3 regions of the Photobacterium sanguinicancri genome follow, and region 2 is predicted to be linked to each of the others. Evidence: predicted binding sites of a transcription regulator. Region 2 holds the regulator's gene; each other region holds the start of a gene.

Region 1 (4,290 bases), 1.6 Mb from region 2:
ATTGAAGAACTTCAATCTCAGTCTGGTAATGCGAACGAAAGCATGCAGCAGAGCCTTGAAATGCTTCAACGTAACCAAGCGTTGTCTAATCAAGCAAATGATGCACTGGTTGGTATTACTGAATCTGTCGTTCAGATCAGCGATATGAATACCCAAGTTGCAACGGCCGCTGAGCAGCAATCACAGGTTACACAAGACATTAACCGTAATGTGACCAACATGTCTGAGATCATTAATCAGAATGTTGCTGGTATCAGCCAGAGTGCACAAGCAAGTGCTGAGTTGTCTCAACTTGCGGAACAACAAAAAGAACAGCTGTCTTTCTTTAAGTTATAAAGAAAAGAAAGGTACAGATAAAAAATACCGAACTTTATGTTCGGTATTTTTTTGTCTAATTTTCTGAGTGCTTAGTTTTGTTCAACAGCCAATTTACGGCGACGTAAGTAACCTAAACCTAGTAAGCCACTACCAAGTAAAAACATTGTGGTAGGCTCTGGCACGTCGTATCGGAAATAAGCGGCACCACCACTGAATGGACTATTATTTACAGTCATTGTAATTGAGTGAGCCCCCGCCGCTAAAAGAACACGGTTGCTACTAACGAGTGGATCTGCCAGACAAACTTCAGGATCGCTACCACAAGTGCCTGTTGCCGCTACAGGGGTTGTACTAAATAATAATGTGCCAAAGTCGAAAACATCAAAGCTGTCACCGCGTAAGAAGGCATCTACAACGGTAAAGCCTTGGCCGCCTGTAGAGGTGAAAGTCCATGCTGGTGCATCTGCGAATACTGTTGGAGTACCTGAGCTCGCTGAACAGCTTGTACATGCTTGTGCTGCCGATCCCGTGGCACCAAAGCTAAACTCGTACCATGTGTCTACTGCAATTGGTCCCGCTGATGCTGCAGAACCAAAAAGTAGTGTTGCTGTTAGTGCGAGTTTCTTAACAGTATTAAACTTTGAAATCATAACGTTCTCTCCCTAGATGCTTGTGATTTCAATAACGCAATTAGTAGGCCATGTTTTCAGTGCGTTGATTTATAATAAATTTTAATTTTATTTGGAAGGTGTAACCTTTAGTTTGTAAAGTTTTTTGACAATCATGAGTTTCGAGATTCGAGGCGAATGATGAAAGTATTTTCTACAAAACTAACAACACAGTGGTTTAAGAGAGTTTATGATAAAAAAAGCCCAGCAAATGATCGTCTTCAATGCATTAACTAAGCAGCAGAGCTTCACTAAAGCTGCGCAGTTGCTTGATATTTCTCGCACTCAAGTGAGTAAACAAATTCAGCAACTGGAAGAACGTTTAGGTGTGCAGTTAGTACAGCGCACGACCCGCTCGTTTGCATTGACAGAAGAAGGGCAACGTTTTGCGGTGCACTGTGAAAATATAGCAAACGAAATTAATGATGCCGAAAGCGAGTTATTAGAAGTCAGCGATACTACGCAGGGATTATTACGGGTTGGAATTGCACAATCTTTTGCTCGTCACCATATCGCGCCCTTCATTTCTGAGTTTCATGAAAAATATCCACAACTCGATCTAGAACTGAGCCTGTTTGATCATCGGGTTGATCTTATCGCGGAACAGTTAGATCTCTGGATAGGTATGACAGATTCCCCACCAGAGGGTTTTGTTGCCCGTCATTTAGCGGATTGCCATTTTGTATTAGTGGCGAGCCCTGATTATCTTGCGCGTAATGGGGTGCCGTATACACCTGATGATCTCGCTGCTCATAACTGTATTACGTATTACAGCCGAGAGCGTAAAGACAACGTTTGGAGCTTTAATAAGACCAGTGCTGATAATCAAGAAGATACAAATGTACAACTGAAAGTAAAAGGCAATTTCAGAGTCGATTCGGCCGATGCCATCTTAGACGCAACACTCACAGGCAATGGGATTGGATATTTAGCGACTTACCTACTGGATAAAGAATTCAGTGAAGGAAAGTTAGTGCGCTTATTGCCTGATTGGACGCTGAGCCAGCACATGCCTTTGTACGCGGTTTACCCTCGTTACAAATTTTTACCTAAGAAAGTGCATGCTTTTATCGAGTTTGTACGGGTACACATAGGTGAACCTGTCTATTGGGACAACGTATTGCGGTAACGTTTGCATGTGATGTTGTGCAATATATCACCATGACTGATGTATTTATGGTGCGTAATAATGTGATCATTGTCACTCATGGAAACAAGAGTATCCCATATATGCACCAATCAGGTTGTTTTCGTTTGCTTTGCTGATAAAAGCATCAAAAAATCGAAGTTGTGTATCCAAAGTGTAAATGAGTGTAACAATTTGATCCTTGTCACACTTTTTAATATGCATAGAATGCCTCCGCAATCGTTTACTAAAAAAACTACTGTGGAGAATGACCTTGAATTATTTGGTCAGCATTTTAGGCGTATTTACGCTTTTTGCGGTTGCTATCTTATGTTCAGAAAACCGTCGCGCAATTAAATGGCGCACTGTGGGTGGTGCTTTTGCTATCCAGCTAGTGTTTGCGGGATTCATTCTATATGTACCTGTTGGGCGTAATGTGCTTAACAGCGTGTCAAATGCAGTGTCTGGTATCATCGATTACGGTCGTGTTGGTACTGAGTTCCTTTTTGGTGAACTAGCACAGTTTAAGCTTGGCTTTATCTTCGCGGTTAATGTACTGCCAACGATTGTTTTCTTCTCTGCACTTATTTCCGTTCTTTACTACCTTGGCGTAATGGGTTTCATCATTCGTACCATTGGTGGCATGTTGCAACGCATTCTTGGAACAACACGCACAGAATCTATGTCTGCAACAGCAAACATTTTTGTGGGTTCAGTTGAAGCTCCTTTAGTTGTTCGTCCTTACTTAGCGAAAATGAGCCGTTCTGAGCTATTCGCTGTAATGGTTGGCGGCTTGGCATCTGTTGCTGGTGGCACATTAGTGGGTTACGCAGGTTTGGGTGTCGATATCAGTTACCTAGTGGCAGCTAGCTTCATGTCTGCACCTGCTGGCTTAATGATGGCTAAGATCTTGGTTCCTCAAACCGAAGTAGTTGATGAAGATAATCAAGCATCTGATGATGCGGAAGATGACGAGCCTGTAAATATCATTGATGCAGCAACCCGTGGTGCGCTTGGTGGTTTGCAAATCGTAATGGCAGTAGGTGCAAGCTTACTGGCGATTATCAGCCTTATCGCATTAATCAACGGTGGCTTAGGCCATGTGGGTGAATGGTTCGGTATTAATAATTTAAGCCTTGAGCTTATCTTCGGTTACTTGTTTGCACCTGTAGCTTGGTTGATTGGTGTGCCGTGGTCTGAAGCGACCATTGCTGCAAGCCTAATTGGTAAGAAGATTGCCGTTAATGAATTTGTGGCTTTTGCGGATTTAATGGTAGTGAAAGATCAGTTAAGCGCGCACTCTCAAGCCGTTGTGACTTTCGCGTTATGTGGTTTTGCTAACTTAACTTCTATTGCAATGCTAATGGGTGGTTTAGGTGGCGTAGTACCAAGCCGTCGTCCTGATATCGCGCGTTTAGGCTTTAAAGCTATCTTTGCTGCAACGTTAGCGAATCTAATGAGCGCAACGATTGCTGGTGTGTTCTTATCTTTCTAAGATAACCCTCAATAGCTAGAGCATGAATTTGAAACAGAGAGCCTCGGCTCTCTGTTTTTGTTTATGGGAGGCAAAGGAAAGGTAAAAGTAAATTTGGCATCTATATTGCCTTGTTAGTTATGAAGCAAGTGGTTATGAGACACGTTGATAAAAGCGCGCCTCACAGCGAGTAAAGTAAGTGAAGGCTTCCTGTGTTTAAAGGCGTGAACATTGGAAGAGTGTATGTAAGGGCTGCATCTGTGAAGTGAGAATCGTGAGGAAACGTTGCCCGAATACACGGGCAACGCTAAGACCTAAGGGCGTTACTATTATCAATATAAAAATACCGAGAAGCGTTTTGTATTGATGATAAAAGTATAGCGAAGAATGGCGTCCAGCTTTCTTAAAAGTGATACAATGCTAAAGCTAGCGAAGTGTAGAAAGTGATACCAATGCCATTAATGATCTCACTAGCAAGAATGATTTGGTTATTGATGAACTCGGTATTAGCTACCTTTGCTAAACCTTTGTTTCAATAAATACTGGTTGGCCCCGACATGAAATCTCCCGTTGATAAGCTTCTTAATAAACATGACAATCTGATCCATTCCGATGGTAAAAAAGTGCAGTCGCACACCCAAAGAGATGATGGTGAATGGATATTGCATACCATCATGATTGAAGGTTGCGATGCACCATTTAAG
Region 2 (4,290 bases):
GCATCAGGTCAAAGTACCGCTGCGGGTCATTCATGCGAAGGACGACCCTTTCATGACGCATGATGTGATCCCCTCACAACCATTACCTGACCATATCGATTACCACCTCAGCCCTAACGGGGGGCATGTCGGCTTTTTAACGGGCTCATGGCGTAATCCTACATTTTGGTTAGAAACAACAGTACCCGCTTGGTTTGCACCTTTTGCTGGCGTAAATAAGCGCGAATAGCAAAAGCGGCTCTTGCCATTACTATCCTTAACCACTGATAATAATGTTATCAGTGGTTAATATACCCTCCCTAGCAGTAAGCGGTTGTTATGATTATTCCTTGGCAAGACATCGCCCCAGAAACACTCGACAACTTGATCGAGCACTTCGTGCTACGAGAAGGCACCGATTATGGTGAACACGAAAAAACGCTAGAACAAAAAGTCCAACATGTTCGCGGCCAATTGGCGAAAGGCGATGCCGTTGTCATGTTCTCAGAGTTGCATGAATCAGTGGACATTAAGCTTCGTCGAGATCTCAATTTCTAATACTCGCGGACGCTTACGCTTGATCTAATCGCAACATCCTGTTAATAACTCATCGTTAATCTTAACGACAGGGTTTGTCATGTCTGCAAAACATCCCATCATTGCAGTAACAGGGTCGTCCGGTGCGGGCACCTCGACCACTTCAGAAGCCTTCCGCAAAATGTTCAATATGATGAGCATCAACGCAGCATGGCTTGAAGGCGATAGTTTCCACCGATTTACCCGTCCTGAAATGGATGTTGAAATTCGTAAAGCCAAAGAACAAGGTCGTCATATCAGTTATTTCGGCCCACAAGCAAATGACTTTCCACAACTAGAGCAGTTCTTCTGCCAATATGGTGAAGACAGCACAGGTAAATTCCGCCGTTATCTCCACACCTTTGACGAAGCCGTCCCCTACAACCAAATGCCAGGTAGCTTCACCCCATGGCAAGAATTACCCGAAAATACCGACGTCTTGTTTTATGAAGGCTTGCACGGTGGGGTTGTCGATGGTGAAACCAATGTTGCACAGCATGTCGACTTACTGATTGGCATGGTGCCTATCGTCAACTTAGAGTGGATCCAAAAAATTGTGCGCGATACCCGCGATCGGGGCCATTCGCGCGAAGCCGTCATGGAATCTATCGTCCGTTCGATGGATGATTATCTTAATTACATCACGCCGCAATTTTCACGCACTCATATTAACTTTCAGCGAGTTCCTACGGTGGATACCTCGAACCCACTCAGCGCCAAAGGGATCCCAAGCTTGGATGAGAGTTTTGTCGTGATCCGCTTTCGTGGTATCAAAAATGTCGATTTCCCGTATTTACTGTCGATGATTCAGGGCTCTTTCATGTCACGCCATAACACCTTGGTTGTTCCCGGGGGAAAAATGAGCTTTGCAATGGAGTTGATTATGCGCCCGTTGATCCAACAACTGATTGATACCGGAAAAATTGGTTAACGCCTCGAATTTGGCTCCCACATTCAGCACCAACAAAAACGGAGACCGTAATGTCTCCGTTTTACGCGACTACGATAAGCTCATTTTACAATGGCTTTACGCAACAACCACCTCATACGAATGCGTTAGCTCAACGCCCTCGCCTAACATCAAACACACTGAGCAATATTTCTCGAGTGAATCAGCAACCATTTTCGCCACTAAGGCATCATCAAGATCATGACCTGTTACCACGAAGTGCAGATTCGCCGTTGTGAAAATGCGAGGGGCGGTTTCGCGACGAACAGAGGAAATTTGTGCTTCGCAGCCCGTGATTTTTTGATTGGCTGATTGGAGACCACTCACCACATCGACCGAGCTACACCCACCAGCAGCCATTAACACTAGCTCCATTGGACTGGGTGCTTTTTCACCACCATTACCGTCCATTACCACACTGTGACCGGAATTTGACTGGGCTAAAAATGTCATTCCTTCAACCCATTTCACACGTGATTGCATTGCTTTCTCCTTAGTGTTTTGGCGTCAATTCTGCATAATCTAACAACCGTGTGATCATGTGCACACTTATGAGTACAAAATGACGATTTCAGATAGATCAATATCAAGAAATGCCCACCGAAAAAAGTTAAACTCTCAATTAATTATTCAAGTGAGCTTGCAGCCCAGCGGCTGGCTTTATATTCTAGCCAGTGAACAATTCTATTGTTAAGCCCAAACTGAAATTATAGGGATGTCGTTGTTGGGCAACAAACGCAGAGGAAGTTAGTAATATGGTTCCAGGTAAACCTCAAACAGATCCAACACTAGAGTGGTTTCTTTCACATTGCCACATTCATAAGTACCCATCAAAAAGCACTTTGATTCATGCTGGTGAGAAAGCGGAAACGCTCTACTATATTGTAAAAGGCTCTGTTGCTGTTCTTATCAAGGATGAAGAAGGCAAAGAGATGATTCTTTCTTACCTAAACCAAGGTGACTTCATCGGCGAACTTGGTCTTTTCGAAGAAGGTCAAGAGCGTACAGCTTGGGTTCGTGCTAAAACACCTTGTGAAGTGGCTGAGATTTCATTTAAGAAATTCCGTCAACTAATCCAAGTAAACCCAGATATTTTGATGCGCCTATCTGCACAGATGGCGACTCGTCTTCAAGTAACAAGCCAAAAAGTGGGCGACCTTGCGTTCTTAGACGTAACAGGCCGTATTGCACAGACGCTACTAAACCTAGCAAAACAACCTGATGCAATGACTCACCCTGACGGCATGCAAATCAAAATTACTCGCCAAGAAATCGGTCAAATCGTGGGTTGTTCACGTGAAACCGTTGGTCGTATCTTGAAAATGCTTGAAGAGCAGAACCTAATTTCTGCACACGGTAAAACTATCGTGGTATACGGTACTCGTTAATCTTTTGATGACTCGATTACAGCTAATAAAAAAGCCGCTTTTGCGGCTTTTTTTGTACCTAAAATACCCAATACTCTCAGCGTATACTCAGTTATACATTTGCTAGCGCTGTCACTGATTATTCTCTTGCTAACTTCACCACCAGTGCTACATTATGCATAACAACTATCAGGCCGGTGATACTAAGAACCTCGCCTGACAATCGCCATCAGATGGCAAGTACTATGGGATTTACGATATGGATATCGAACGTTTTTCTCCGCACTGCGCAACTGCGACACCACCAACAGCGATAGCCCCACTACCAAGCACTGTTGAAATGACAGGTTTTAATGGTCAACGCCATTATCTTGAGCAGCATATCGCGCTGACGCAGATGCCACATCGCCAAAGTAATGTGCAGTGGTCCCCACCACTAGACAGCTTGCACTGATCCCACAATTACCTGTTATCAGCTCTACGGCGATTATTCTTATTGTCATGCTTTCTCAGTGCCATATTTTCTCGGCGCTATCTTTCCGAAGCGCTATCTTTCCTCAGCGCCATAGGAGCTGGGGATATCCTTAATCGCTATTTGTACTTTCAAATATCTTATCTGCAGATGCCGCTACAAACCCGGTATACAGCTCTCCATCACTTTTGGGGTAACGCTTGGCAAATTCATAGAAACCACCCGAGACCTGTTTTACGCCTTCTAAAAATGCCACTGGTACTTTATCGGCCATAGTGGAAGATTGCTCCAGCATCTCTTCGGGACTCCCCTTGACCGCCCCCCCTGACATATTGATAGCAAAGCCATTATGCTCCAGCAGATGATTCACCTCTGCGACTTCGGTAAATTGCTCAAGTTGATTAATACTGACCGTGAAATGATTAGCACCAAACCCATGCGCAGCTAACCAACCCGCGTATTCGCTTTCCGCGGCAAGCATTTCATAGGTTGCCAAATCAATATCCCACAAACGGCCGCCGTATAAAAAAGCGGGATCTTTCATCGCCATCTCTGGCACTTGTTTCACTAAGTCACGAACCGCTTGCTGCAACAGTGATGAACACTGCCCGACTAATAGTTCACTGATGAACACTTTTGGTGCGGCTGGATTAGGGTGCTCAAAGTGCTCGGCATACAGCTTTTTGCCCTCAAAATGGTAGGTGCCACAAGGCTGGTAGCCAATCGCAATAAATGGTGCTGCCAACACATCTAATCCTACCTTAGGCAGATTGAAGGTACGCAACGCAATATGATCATTCAATAAAGGCTCATCTTCCGTTAGCAAAGTATGCACTTGATCGGCTGATGGACACAGGCGCTGAATATAGTCTTGCCACAGATTGTCAAAAAGTTGCTCTACTCTTTCCATGTTGAGATGCTCCCCGTTAATTGATAGTTGTCACAAT
Region 3 (4,290 bases), 1.6 Mb from region 2:
CGTCAAGCACGGCATGCTACACAAAATCTCAGTACTATTACTGGCCGCAGCGGGAGTGGCGTTGTTCTTTCTCGCTGACAATATCTTATTGTCATAGTACTGAACCACCGCCTATAGCAATGCTTTTGGCTACTCTGTTTTGTAATTAACAGAAAGTAAGCGTTAAAATTGGCGGCATATCCCCCTGTCAGACCAAATTTACCCCGCACTTAACTCCTCAAATAAGTGTGGCGTAGGTCACACTTATTTTGTATGATAAATCCATCAAGCAATAGCATTACTTCTGGCATCGCATAAAAGCATGAGTTATCTACGCTCCTTCAGCATCATTCTCGTTTGCCTTTTCTTGGGTAAAGGTATCCAAGCATTACTTGGGCTTGCTATACCCGGTAGCATCCTAGGCATGCTTATTCTCTTTGGTTTACTGTCTGCTGGCCTAATACGCTCTCATTGGGTCCAATCAGGTTGCCATCTCTTAATTCGTCATATGGCGCTACTATTTGTGCCTGTGGGTGTTGGCCTCATGGATCACTTTGCTTTATTAAGTGCCAATAGCCTTCCTATTTTACTCAGTACCATTGGCAGCAGCTTAGTCGTCTTTCTTGTTATCGGTATTGCAGCGCACCATAAGGAAAAGCAATGATTTGGTTAATCACGACCTTGGTGGTCTTTTATATTGCTCGTCTTATTTCAAAACGACTTCAGCATCCCATTGTTAACCCACTACTTATTTGCTTAATTATTATTATCCCTTTGCTCATGTGGCTAAATGTGCCTTATGAAACTTATTTTGAACAAAATAAATGGCTCAATGCACTACTAGAACCTGCGGTTGTCGCACTTGCTTTCCCGCTCTATGAGCAACTGTCACAAATCCGTGCAAAGTGGAAAACCATTTTTACTGTTTGCTTTATTGGCAGTGTACTTTCTATGGTAACGGGTGCTGGTATTGCGTTTGCGCTAGGTGCAAATGTCGAGTTAGTTGCAAGTATTTTACCTAAATCTGTAACGACACCCATTGCTATGGCTGTTGCAGAACAAATTGGTGGTGTACCCGCTATTGCAGCCATTATGGTGATCATTGCGGGCTTATTTGGTGCTGTCTTGGGCTACCCACTATTTAAGCTGGCTGGCATTAAAGCACCGATAGCCAAAGGGTTAACCATGGGGACGGTTTCTCATGCACTTGGGACTGCAAAAGCCGCAGAAGAAAATTATCAAGAAGGTGCTTTTAGTTCACTGGCTTTGGTGATCTGTGGTGTCATGACGTCAATACTGGCCCCTGTGCTTTTCCCACTCATTGCAGCCTTATTTGGCTATTAGTGCCAATACTGTTAGCTAATTAGAATTAGCTGGTAATTAATGGGGTTTGTATCGTTATGTGCAAGTAATCGAATACAAAACTAATTCATTGAAAAATAAGGATATCGAATTAGCCCCTTTGTGTGACCTCACTCTCAGTTATGTAATGGGTGAAACAAGATAAATAACAACGTGATCATGATCACACTATTATTCTTTTGACCTGTCTACAATATTTCTCCATACACAAGACGGAGAAATCCACCATGCACACTAAAGTAATGGATGCTTTAGGTTCTTTACCGGCTGATCTTGCAACTGCAATCAAGCCTATGCTGGAAGATGGCAATTTCGATGCTACCATCAGTGCAGAGCAATTCGACAACTTACTCAGCCAAACTCATATGACTGACAGCGAATTGCGCGTTGCGCTGCTTCCTCTTGCAGCCACGTATTCTGTGTCTCCCCTTTCTCATTTTTGTGTAGGTGCAGTAGTTCGAGGCAACTCAGGTCGCCTATACTTCGGCGGCAATATGGAATTTGTCGGCGCTGCACTTTCGCAAACGGTCCACGCAGAACAATCTGCGATTAGCCACGCTTGGGTTAAAGGCGAAACGGGTGTTAAAGATATCACCATCAACTACAGCCCATGTGGTCACTGCCGTCAATTCATGAATGAACTGAGCACAGCAGACACCATCAAGGTTCAGTTACCTGAGCGTGAAGAAAAGACCCTACAACAATATTTACCAGAATCGTTTGGCCCAAGCGATCTCGGTATCACAGAAAGACTCTTAACTGAAATCAATCATGGTCTTGGTGTTGATGAAGAGAGCGAACTGGTTCAAGCCGCTTGCCAAGCCGCTAACCGTGCTCACGCGCCTTATACCAAAAACTTCAGTGGCGTTGCTTTAAAAACGGATGACGGTCGTATTTTCGTTGGCATGTATGCTGAAAATGCCGCATTCAATCCAAGCCTACCACCGCTCCAAGTGGCACTTATCAATATGAATATGGCAGGTTACGAATTAAGCCGTATCATTGAAGCCGCACTTGTTGAGCAAAGTAGCAGCATTAGTCACCTTGCTGATACGCAAAATACCCTTGAAGCACTCAACCCAGATATCCCATTAACTTATAGTGCGCTATAAGTTGTACACACCAGCCATTAGGCTAATTGTGTAACCGTAGAAAAAGCGATGTCCATATATTGGCATCGCTTTTTTCATTTATGCTTGGTGATATAAGTGCACAAGCGTATGATTCTGTAAATTATTCACACTATTCATCAGACAGCCTCTTACTCATGTCTCAACACCATAATCCAATCCAAGGCGCGAGCTGGATGCTCACCGCAGGCTTAGCATTTGCCATTGTTAATAGCCTAGCTCAAGTACTGAGCGTGAAGCTTCACTTACCTTCGACTACCGTTGCTTTTATTCAATACTTCATTGCGCTTATTGCGATGCTACCTTGGCTACGATCCTTAGGACTCCGCCAAGCCTTGCGCACGCAACATTTCGGCTTACACTGTGTCCGCGTTTTTCTCTCTGTTATCGGTATTCAGCTTTGGTTATGGGCATTGGCTTATCCCGTTCCTATTTGGCAAGGTATCGCCCTACTGATGACCTCGCCATTATTCGCAACAATTGGCTCAGGGATTTTCTTACGTGAACGTGTGGGGGCTGCTCGTTGGTTTGCCACCCTCGCGGGCTTTGTTGGCGCAATGATCATCCTAGAACCATGGGGGAATGACTTTAACTTGGCGACGTTATTACCCGTTGGCGCCGCATTCTTTTGGGCGAGTTATTCATTAATGGTGAAAAAAATGTCAGCGTACGATTCACCAACCACCATGGTTGTGTATCTGTTGCTGCTAATAACGCCTTTCAATATTTTGCTGGCTCTACCCGACTTTACAATGCCGAGTTCTGTAGAGACTTGGGGATTATTAGTGGGTGCAGGGCTATTAACAGGATTAGCGCAGTGGGCAATAGCGAAAGCCTATGCGGTTGCCGACGCCTCTTTTGTACAACCTTTTGACCATGCAAAATTACCACTCAATGTACTGGCTGGCTGGATTGTGTTTGGCTGGGTGCCACCAGGCCGATTATGGTTAGGTGCCGCAATCATTATTGCTTCCGTCGCCTTCATTACCCATTGGGAAAGTCGTAAAAAATAAGATGCTGATAAATCATCATCACTTTTAAATCAATACTTGATAGCAAAACGCCACCTCGACCGAGGTGGCGTTTTTTATTCTGCTGACATATTAGGTTAGAAACGGATACGAAAGCCCAATGCAGCTTCAAGATCCAAATCCACTTCTTCAACAACATACAACGACGGCCCTAGCTCACCGTATAATTCGAAACTATTGATGGGTAGCTGAAAGCCAACACCTGATCGTACACCCACTTTTTTGTTATGGTGATCAACATACTGTGCGCCAACAAAAGTGTACAAACTATCAAGCTTACGGTTGTCGGTAAGTGTGCCCATATTGAATGTTTTGTCGAATGCGACACCGAACTTTTCAACGCCCAACGAAAAACGAAGATCATCATGTTTGTACTGAATGCCAGACATCGGGCTACCTAAGAACACACCGATACCTTTAGATGCATGTGCCGAGAAAGGTACTGCAGCAATCAATGCTAAACCCACTAACAACTTTTTCATTGGTCATTTACCTATATCAATATGAATCTTGATTTGAAGCAGCCTAATAAAGTAACACTGCTAGATTGCCCACACTGTAACGACTCAATCCGTATTTAACGAGGCCTAACCTTAAAGTCTGACAATCATTTTACAAACCTAACGGAACATTTGGCGATAGTTGAATATATGCCCGTTTTTACACCCTATTCCCTACCGCGTTTTACCAAAGAGTAATTATTACTTATCAACCATTATTCGTTAGGCTGATTAACTCTTAATCAAGTGTACTTCCTTATCAACGCAAACGTTTGCGCAATTGTTTAA

What was found. The regulator CRP, encoded in region 2, controls carbon source genes, mostly activating them, when cyclic AMP is high. The targets are predictions, from matches to a motif close to TGTGANNNNNNTCACA.
Region 1: OCU87_RS11050 (NupC/NupG family nucleoside CNT transporter) is a predicted target of CRP. The motif match lies at 2,177-2,192, and genes of this name have one in related genera.
Region 3: cdd (cytidine deaminase) is a predicted target of CRP. The motif match lies at 1,445-1,460, and genes of this name have one in related genera.

Annotation. Positions count from the first base shown of each region.
Region 1 is NZ_AP024850.1:2,345,775-2,350,064, reverse strand. Features, by position in the region: gene OCU87_RS11065 (methyl-accepting chemotaxis protein) at 1-336, shown strand, start outside; gene OCU87_RS11060 (PEP-CTERM sorting domain-containing protein) at 408-968, opposite strand; gene OCU87_RS11055 (LysR family transcriptional regulator) at 1,177-2,115, shown strand; gene OCU87_RS11050 (NupC/NupG family nucleoside CNT transporter) at 2,387-3,607, shown strand; gene OCU87_RS11045 (hypothetical protein) at 4,144-4,290, shown strand, end outside.
Region 2 is NZ_AP024850.1:247,495-251,784, reverse strand. Features, by position in the region: gene OCU87_RS01175 (hydrolase) at 1-229, shown strand, start outside; gene OCU87_RS01170 (YheU family protein) at 319-537, shown strand; gene OCU87_RS01165 (phosphoribulokinase) at 617-1,486, shown strand; gene OCU87_RS01160 (OsmC family protein) at 1,583-1,987, opposite strand; gene crp (cAMP-activated global transcriptional regulator CRP) at 2,260-2,892, shown strand; gene OCU87_RS01150 (hypothetical protein) at 3,131-3,325, shown strand; gene OCU87_RS01145 (DUF1338 domain-containing protein) at 3,456-4,253, opposite strand.
Region 3 is NZ_AP024850.1:1,817,052-1,821,341, reverse strand. Features, by position in the region: gene OCU87_RS08780 (hypothetical protein) at 1-97, shown strand, start outside; gene OCU87_RS08775 (CidA/LrgA family protein) at 302-643, shown strand; gene OCU87_RS08770 (CidB/LrgB family autolysis modulator) at 643-1,323, shown strand; gene cdd (cytidine deaminase) at 1,569-2,453, shown strand; gene OCU87_RS08760 (DMT family transporter) at 2,609-3,484, shown strand; gene OCU87_RS08755 (hypothetical protein) at 3,580-3,984, opposite strand.